One region of the Thalassotalea castellviae genome, then DNA from elsewhere that is predicted to be linked to it. Evidence: riboswitches for the same ligand, from Rfam matches in the RefSeq annotation. Region 1 holds a riboswitch; the other holds the start of a gene.
The links. Region 1 has a riboswitch for cyclic di-GMP ahead of RM573_RS14400 (DUF3718 domain-containing protein). Riboswitches for the same ligand answer to the same signal wherever they lie in the genome.

Region 1 (4,853 bases):
ATGTGAAGAGCTTATTTTTCGAGGTTATATTTTAAATGCACTGTCGCAACACCTTGGTGTTATTTTATCCGTGATTTTATCCAGTGCACTTTTTGGGCTTTGTCATTTTTACCAAGGAGTCTTTCATGTATTCAGAACTTTCATCATAGGAATTGTCTTTTGCTTAATATATTTAGGCTGTGAGACCATTATTATCCCGATTATTTTGCATATTGTATTAGACGTCTATGGTGGGATATCAAGTTACATTGTGAGAGACTTCGTAAAAGAAACCTCGTAAGTTGTTATTTCAAAAAGGCAGCGGTGTTAACCATGTATTACATCGTAAGCAATGTAAATAACTTTGAGTTACTATGATTGAAAACATTTAAGCATGAGGGCATATGAAAACAATTGGTTTACTCGCGGGTATGAGTTGGGAAAGTTCACTTAGTTATTATCGAGTTATTAATCAAGGTGTTAATACCGCTTTAGGTGGTTTACATTCGGCTAAAATAGCTATGGTTAGTGTTGATTTTCAACCGATTGAACAATTACAACACAGCGGTGAGTGGCAAAAAACGGCTGAATTGTTGATAACATCAGCCAAACAAGTACAAGCGGCGGGCGCTGACTTTTTGTTAATATGTACTAATACTATGCATAAAGTGGCCGCTGAAATTGAAAACGCTATTGATATCCCGTTGCTTCATATTGCTGATGCAACAGCTGAAGTTATCATCAAAAAGAGCCTTACTACCGTTGGTTTATTAGGCACTGCTTTTACCATGGAACAGGGGTTTTATAAGAATAGGTTAACGGAAAAATTTGGCATTAAAGTTATCACACCTAATGAGCAAGATAGAATGATTGTTCATGATGTTATCTACCAAGAGCTTTGCTTAGGAAAAGTAAATTTAACTTCGAAAAACGAATATTTACGCATTATTCAGACTATGGCTGATCAAGGTGCACAAGCAGTAATACTGGGTTGTACTGAAATCGGTATGTTAGTTGAGCAAGCTGATACTCGGGTAACCTTATTAGATACCACCACCATTCATGGCCAAAAAGCCATTGAATTTGCTTTAAAAGATGAGCAATAAACGTTGTGTAATAGGTATGTGGCCATTGGCTACTCATTTGTTATCAATGATATTTTTGATGAAATCAGAGTAAGTTACATGCAGAAACAAATTGGTTACAAAACTTTGTAAATTATCAGTTGCGCAGTTTAATTATTTCTGTAAAATGCGCCGCAGCTAGAAACGGCAAGGTACTTGAAAGAGTATTACGCAAAACTACCGGTCTAAGGGCAATAGTCTACGACAGCGGAGTTACCAAGGCAGACCTCTTTGTTTAGGTAACATGAAAACCGGTATTAACGTTTCTAATTTGAATTGTTTAATATTATTAAGGTTATACCATGAAATCTATTATCGCCGTGATCGCATTCGCAACATTATCTCTTACTTACACAACACAAGTTGAAGCATCAAGCATTGCTCAAAACCTTTGTGATTATGTTAATGTTGATAATAAGTCTAAGTTACGTTCTTTCTTAAAAAGTAATAAATTAAAAATTCGTAACGTTTTTGATAGTGTTTCTTGTAATGGTAAAAACTTATTAGAATTTGCCGCAGAAAAAAATTCGACGGCAACGGGTTCAATGATCATTGGTAAATTATCAAAGAAAGTTGTTTCAAGTAACTTAGCAACTATTGCTTCTAGTGAATTAGCAGTAATAGCCGAGCAACGTGTTAGCAGCTAAGCAAAACCACATTTGTAAAAGGCGAGTCGTAAACTACTCGCCTTTTTTGATCGTCTCTATTTCAATCTCGTAAAATCAAACCGCAGTTATTTATAGGAAGCTATCACGTCTTCTACGGTGTTTATACCGAACATAACTTTTTTGATAAAAGATTCCGCACTATTGACTAAATTGAAATTTGGATGTTGCGACCAAATTTGCTGAAGTTTATCGTCTAGTGCTACAGCCGCTTGTTCAGATTCATTTCTTATGGGATTGTTACTTTTTATACTTTCACCTGATTTAGCCGCTGTTTCAAAAAAAATCACTGCATCATAACGCGCAAACTCTTCTTCTAAACTGGTTTTCATGGTTTGAAAGTAATCATCATTAGAGCCTGGCCAATAAGCTAAACCATCTAAACTTCCTCTATCACATAAAACAATGGAATTTGGAAAAGTTGCTCGTTGAATATCTTCTAAGTGTTTTTGTAAATGATAAATAGCCGTTTGCTGTGTTTTTAATACACTGTTTACCGTTGAACGTGCAATTCCGCCACTAAAAATCATGGTAGCTGCTTCGGGAACCGTGGCTATTTGTCCTTCAAACTCGCGTCTGATCAAATCTAGAGCGGTTGTTTTGCCCCCGCCAGGGCCACCGGTAAGGACAATGCGTTTCTTAATTGTTTTTATGTTCATATAAAGTCACTTCTTCTTCACGTGATAATATTATTGCTTAACTTAGAGACAATAAGGATAATGTAAATCAAACAATCCGTTGTTCTGTCGATTTTTCAAGATATACCGCGATTGATTTAGACGTAGGGGTAAAAGATCGGTCGCCAACACTGTCTAATGGGACAAGCGGGTTTGTTTCTGGATAATATGCGGCTAAGTTGCCTTGTGGAATATCATAAAAGCAAAGTTTGAATCCTTTCACGCAACGGCTTTGATCATCATGCCAAATCGAGGTGATATCTACTAAGTCGTTTTCTTCAAATTTAAGTTTTCTGGCATCTTTTTCATGGATAAATAACACGTTTCTTTCATTTGCAATCCCTCGATATCGGTCATTCAATCCATAAATAGTGGTATTGTATTGATCATGAGAACGCAGTGATTGCAAAGTAAATATTTTTTGATTTTTAACGGGCTCTTGCTGAGTAGAAATTGCGTGAATATTCTCAGGCAAGGCTTGATATGAAAACAACGCCTTATTTTCAGGGGTGCGCCATGTTAATTCAGCTGCTGGGTTGCCTAAATAAAAGCCACCTGGTTGGGTTATTTGTTGGTTGAAATCTGAAAATTCAGTGATCGATTGACTGATTAACTCTCGTATTTTCGTGTAATCATCGGCTAAAGCTAACCAATTTATTGCGGTATTCTTTGAGCTTTCTATAAACTTGGGTGTCGTTTTGTTATCGAGGAGGCTATTGTGAAAGTTTCGGCTATTTAATGTGCTATCAGCAATATGAGCGACAATACTGGTTTCAGATTTCAAGTTCGTTGAAATTGGCGCAACATTGCCCTGAGAAGCATGCACCATACTAAAAGTATCTTCTACTGTTATTTGTTGTTCGCCAGATTGTTGCATGTCAATTTCAGTGCGGCCAAGGCAAGGTAGAATCAATGCGTCCTGACCGATTAATAAATGGCTACGGTTTAACTTAGTACTAATTTGTACATTCAACGTGGTATTTTTTAGCGCTGCATGAGTTTGATGGGTATCGGGCGCGGCAGCAGCAATATTTCCACCTAAACAGATCAGCACTTTACTGCGTTTTTCAAGTAAGGCATTAATTGCATGATAAACATTATGACCTTTTTCATAAGGTAGTGGTTGATTCACTAACTCAGACATTGCATCAATAAATGCTTTAGTGGGTTTTTCGTTAATACCCATGGTTCGATTACCTTGCACATTTGAATGGCCGCGAACAGGGCAAAGTCCTGCGCCTTTTTTACCAATATTACCGCGAAGTAATTGTAAATTAACAATTTCTTGAATGGTGTTAACCGAGTGCAAATGTTGCGTTATCCCCATAGCCCAAGTACAAATTACCTTAGTTGATTGTAAATAAATCTCCGCTGCTTGCGTAATTTCTGCCTTAGATAGTCCTGATTGTTCAACAATTTTTTGCCATGAGGTTGCATTAACGACTTGGCAATATTCGTTAAAGTTTTTGCAGTGTTCAGCAATAAAGCTTTCGTCTATTAAGGGAGCTTTGCCTTGTTCTATCGCTTCGCTGTTTTTCGCTAGAATAACTTTTACCATGCCTCTAATTGCCGCCATATCACCGCCAAGCTTCGGGGTAAAATACGCATGACTTATAGTGGTTGCTTTTGGAGTCAATAATTCAAGCGGATCTTGCGGACTTGCAAAACGCTCTAACGCCACTTCTTTTAAATTATTAAAGCTGACAATTTTACCGCCATTTCTGGCGGATTTTCGTAACGCATTCATCATGCGTGGGTGATTAGTACCAGGGTTTTGTCCAAACACAAAAATAGCATCAGCATGGTCAAAATCTTCTAAAACCACGGTGCCTTTGCCTACGCCAATTGCTTCATTTAATGCAACGCCACTGGCTTCATGACACATGTTGGAACAGTCGGGAAAGTTATTCGTACCAAACATGCGGCCAAATAATTGATATAAAAATGACGCTTCATTACTGGCACGACCCGAGGTATAAAACTCTGCTTGATCAGGTGAGTCTAATTGATGTAAATGTTTGGCAATTAATGCAAAACTATCTTGCCAACTAATAGCTTGATAGTGATCAGTTTCTTGGTTGTAGCGCAAGGGTTGAGTGAGTCTTCCTTGGTACTCTAACCAATAATCGCTTTGCCTCATTAATTCACTGACAGAATATTGTTCAAAAAAAGCCTGATCAACAACTTTACTGGTTGATTCCCAAGCGATTGCTTTTGCGCCGTTTTCACAAAATTGTAGCAAGCCTTCTTTTTCATCTCCCCACGCACAACCCGGACAATCAAAACCTTTGTTTTTGTTGGCCTTTAACAGACTTTTTACATTCGTTTGTGGTTGTTGACTTTGCATAATATGCTTCAACGTTGAGGTTAATGACGAAATTCCCCCCGCTTTTTTTGGTTTTTTATGC
Region 2 (4,853 bases), on a different contig from region 1:
ATTAGCATTTAACGCGCAGGAAATATCATGAATCAATTCCCTCAAAGCGTAAAAATTGTTGAAGTAGGCCCCAGAGATGGCTTACAAAATGAAAAAACATTAATCACTGCGCAAGACAAAATCACATTAATAAATAAACTCGCAGATGCAGGACTTAAAACTATTGAAAGCGGAAGTTTCGTGTCACCTAAGTGGGTGCCGCAAATGGCGACATCAACCGACGTTTTTAATGGGTTAACACGCCAACACAACGTGAGTTATGCCGCGCTAACGCCAAATTTAAAAGGATTTGAAGCGGCCATTTCTGCTAAAGCCGATGAAGTCGCCATATTTGGTGCAGCTTCTGAAGGATTTAGTCAAAAAAATATTAATTGTTCCATCGCTGAAAGTTTAGAGCGATTCGAACCGGTGATGGCTGCGGCAAAGAAAGCCAATATTCCAGTAAGGGGTTATGTTTCATGCGTTATAGCCTGCCCTTATGATGGTGATATAGAGCCAGAGCAAGTTGCTGATGTTGCTGAAAAACTATTCAAAATGGGCTGTTATGAAATCTCATTAGGAGACACTATTGGTGTGGGAACAGCCGCAAGTGTACATAAGATGTTACAAGCCGTATCAGCCCGTATTCCGAGAGAAAAACTAGCCGTTCACTTTCATGATACATACGGTCAAGCGTTAACGAATATTTACACTGCATTACAAAATGGCATCACGGTTATTGATAGCGCCATTGCTGGTTTGGGTGGTTGCCCATATGCTAAAGGCGCTTCAGGTAATGTAGCTACAGAAGATGTCGTGTACTTATTAAATGGGCTAGGTATTGAAACGGGCATAGATTTAAAAAAATTACTGACCGCAGGATGGTTTATTAGTGACGTTTTAGGTAAAGCACCGGTCTCTAAAGTATCTACCGCGATTCGCGCACAATAATCATCAAATAGAATAGAGTTAAGGAGTATTACATGGCTGGATTTGACAAAGTTGTGTCAAGCTATGAAGAAGCGATGGCTGGTCTCGAAGATAATATGACTATTATTTCGGGTGGTTTTGGGCTTTGTGGAATTGCTGAAAATCTCATCGCAGAGATAAAACGAAAAGGCACTACGGGATTGACCATGGTTTCCAATAATTGTGGCGTTGATGATTTTGGTTTAGGGGTGTTATTACCGAACCGACAAATAAAAAAAATAATCGCCTCGTATGTCGGTGAAAATGCAGAATTTGAACGCCAAATGATGAGTGGAGAACTTGAAGTTGAATTAACCCCTCAGGGCACGCTTGCAGAAAAAATGCGTGCTGGTGGTGCGGGTATCCCAGCTTTTTTTACTGCAACAGGTTACGGGACCCCCGTTGCAGAAGGTAAAGAAGAACGAGAATTTAACTGCAAGCATTATATTTTAGAAGAAGCCATTACTGGTGATTTTGCGATAGTCAAAGCATGGAAAGCAGACCGATACGGTAATTTAGTGTTTCGTAAAACCGCACGTAATTTTAACCCTTTGGCCGCTACAGCAGGGAAAATCACTGTTGTTGAAGTAGAAGAAATTGTTGAACCTGGCGAGTTGGATCCTGATCATATCCATACCCCTGGTATCTATGTTAACCGTGTTATAAAAGGCACGTTCGAAAAACGTATTGAGCAACGAACTATTCGTTCTAATGCTAAGTGAGGAGATAGCAATGGCATTAACAAGAGAACAATTAGCACAAAGAGTTGCTCAAGAATTACAGGATGGTTATTACGTTAATTTAGGCATTGGCATCCCAACGTTAGTCGCAAATTATGTACCGGCAGGCATGGAAGTCATGTTGCAATCAGAAAATGGTTTACTTGGTATGGGCCAGTTTCCTTCCGAAGATGAGATTGATGCAGATTTAATTAACGCAGGTAAGCAAACCGTAACTATGGCAACTGGTGCTTCAATCTTTGACTCAGCTGAGTCTTTTGCGATGATCCGTGGTGGTCATGTTGACCTAACTGTATTAGGTGCATTTGAAGTAGATGTGAATGGTAATATTGCCTCTTATATGATCCCCGGTAAGCTGATTAAGGGTATGGGTGGAGCAATGGATTTAGTGGCTGGTGCAGATAATATTATTGTTACCATGACTCATGCTTCTAAGCACGGCGTTTCAAAATTATTGCCTCATTGCACACTACCATTAACAGGTAAAGGCTGTATCAAAAAAGTATTAACAGATCTGGCATTTCTTGAAATTAAAGACGGCGCATTTCACTTATTAGAGCGAGCACCTGGTGTTTCAATAGAAGAAATTAGTCAATTAACCGCCGGAAAACTGGTAATTCCTGAAGATGTTCCTGAAATGATTTTCTAAATTAATTTATTATAACTTATTGTAAATTATATAAATTAAATTAACTCATGGTGAATGTCTTACATGAAATAATGTAATATCTCAACAGATGGTTGCATTTTTGTTTTATTTTGGTAATACTAAAAGTGACAAAGAAAAGGCAAGGTGCGCGAAAACGTACTACGCAAAACCACCGGTCTAAGGGTTTATCTTGAATAAATCTATGACAGCGGAGTTACCATGTTATTAGGTACATCCCGTGGTTTTTTCTTTTACTAACTCAATTTACTTATTAAGGTTATTAAAATGAAAAAATTATTACTAGTTTCTACAATTACTGCTTTAACATTAACGTCTGTCGTATCAGCCCCAAAAGCTGAAGCTGCTAACATAGCCCAGAGCTTATGTGAGTATGTTGCCGCCGATGACAAGAAACGCATGCGTTCATTTTTAAAGGCGAATAAATTAAAAATTCGCAGTATCTTCGATGGTATTCAATGTAATGGTAAAAACCTGTTGGTCTTTGCAGCTGATAGGGGTTCAGAAAAAACTGGCTCTTTGATGATCAACAAGCTGCCTAAGAAAGTTGTTTCAGCTAACTTGGCACTTTTGCAAAGCGGATCGCAACCGTTAATAGACGCTGCTAACGAACGCGTTAGTAGTTAAATTATTTTTTAGTAGGCGTTATTTGTTCATGCAATAAAATGTTTTACTAGTCAATAATTCTATGTCGATTTAAAAAGCCAGCTTATGCTGGCTTTTTCTTTGCTATTTTTCAGCATATTTCATCAGTCTAGTCGTAATATTTCATTTATCAAATAAATTTGTGCTGGTTTATCTTTTTAAACACATTACAATAAATTTATTGTGCTTAAATCAAAAAGTTAGATGTCAAAAAAATACAATATAAAACATAGTAAAAACGCATTAATTTTAACTGGTGGTGGCGCAAGAGCTGCTTATCAAGTTGGCGTACTTTCAGCTATCAGTAAATTTAGTCCTCGGCATTATCCAGTCCCCTTTCCTATCATTTGTGGGACATCGGCTGGTGCTATCAATGCTACCGGTTTAGCCTGCTATGCTTCGTGTTTTCAACTGGGCGTCAAAAAATTAGAATGGGTTTGGAATAGCTTAAAAACAGACAGGGTTTATCACAGTGACCCATTAAGAGTGGGAAGTCATATTCTCAGTGGTATTCTTGGAAGTTTTCAAGCTGATTATGCCAATAAAACTGCACGAAGTTTATTAAATAACACGCCGTTGCGTAACTTACTCAGTAATGTTGTGGATTATAGTCGCATTGACCAAAATATTTTAAAAGGGGATTTATCTGCGCTTTCTATAACCGCGTCGAGTTACTCTAATGGAAATTCTATTAGTTTTTATCAATCTCATGATTCAATAAAACCTTGGTTTAGAGCAAAACGCAGTGGTATTCCAACACAAATTAGTTCTGATCATTTATTAGCATCAGCGGCAATACCCTTAATTTTTCCTTCCGTTAAAATCAAAAGAAATCACTTTGGTGATGGTTCAATTCATCAATTATCACCATTAAGCCCAGCGATTCACCTTGGCGGTGAGAAACTATTTATTGTCGGTGTAGAACAACCCAAAGAAACTCTTCATATCAATGAAAACAACCCTCATCCGCCAACGACTGCTACAATAGCAGGTCACCTTCTTGATGGTATATTTTCAGATACTTTACAAAGTGATTTAGAACGAATGCACCGAGTGAATAACACCCTATCGTTGATCACAGATGAAAGTAAGCACAATAATGAAGGATTAAAAAATATTGACTCGTTAGTGCTAAATCCGAGCCATAATTTTAACTCGATGGCGGTAGAGTATTATCAAGAGCTTCCCTACACCATTCGTATGTTATTACGCGGTATAGGTATTACTAACGATCAAGAGTCGAGTATTTTAAGCTACTTATTGTTTGATAAAGCCTATTGTAAACAATTAATAAAACTTGGCTTTGACGATGCGCTTGAGCAAGAAGCAAATATCCGTCAATTTTTAAATCTTTAAAACCATCGTTTAATTTTTTCTCATTCAGGTGTTTAGCTGCACTTAATGAACGGAAAACTTATCGCCCTTCTTGCATATAGCGTTCAAAACGCTCTACACGACGAGGTTTCCCCCTAACAACTAACGTATCTTGTACCTTTAAAATAACATCGTCTTCAGGCTCTTCTATTTCAACACCATCCCTTCGCAACGCGACCACATTAACTCTTCTAGACTGAAGATTCAGCGACTTTAATGAGTGGCCTACACAAAATGAATCGTCCGTTATAATAATAGCATTAGCAAACTCAATACGATCAATAGCATCAGGACTCATATCAGTATGCTCCCCTTGGAAAAAACCATGGAGGTGATTGTAATGATTTTTCCGCTCTTTTTGCACACGGCGCATAATCCGTGAAAACGGTACGCCCGTTAATGACAATACCTGTGAAACTAACATTAAGCTCCCTTCTAAGCTTTCAGGAACAACTTGATTTGCGCCAGCTTCTTGTAGA

Region 2: another riboswitch for cyclic di-GMP. It lies ahead of RM573_RS13290 (DUF3718 domain-containing protein); the one in region 1 lies ahead of RM573_RS14400 (DUF3718 domain-containing protein).

The regions. Positions count from the first base shown of each region.
Region 1 covers NZ_JAVRIF010000009.1:27,102-31,954, reverse strand. The annotation lists gene RM573_RS14410 (CPBP family intramembrane glutamic endopeptidase) at 1-280, shown strand, start outside; gene RM573_RS14405 (aspartate/glutamate racemase family protein) at 384-1,085, shown strand; cyclic di-GMP riboswitch class I at 1,240-1,324, shown strand; gene RM573_RS14400 (DUF3718 domain-containing protein) at 1,406-1,750, shown strand; gene RM573_RS14395 (AAA family ATPase) at 1,837-2,427, opposite strand; gene RM573_RS14390 (FdhF/YdeP family oxidoreductase) at 2,495-4,853, opposite strand, start outside.
Region 2 covers NZ_JAVRIF010000007.1:185,065-189,917, reverse strand. The annotation lists gene RM573_RS13310 (acetyl/propionyl/methylcrotonyl-CoA carboxylase subunit alpha) at 1-31, shown strand, start outside; gene RM573_RS13305 (hydroxymethylglutaryl-CoA lyase) at 28-930, shown strand; gene RM573_RS13300 (CoA transferase subunit A) at 963-1,670, shown strand; gene RM573_RS13295 (3-oxoacid CoA-transferase subunit B) at 1,681-2,337, shown strand; cyclic di-GMP riboswitch class I at 2,466-2,559, shown strand; gene RM573_RS13290 (DUF3718 domain-containing protein) at 2,623-2,982, shown strand; gene RM573_RS13285 (patatin-like phospholipase family protein) at 3,205-4,356, shown strand; gene RM573_RS13280 (monovalent cation:proton antiporter family protein) at 4,415-4,853, opposite strand, start outside.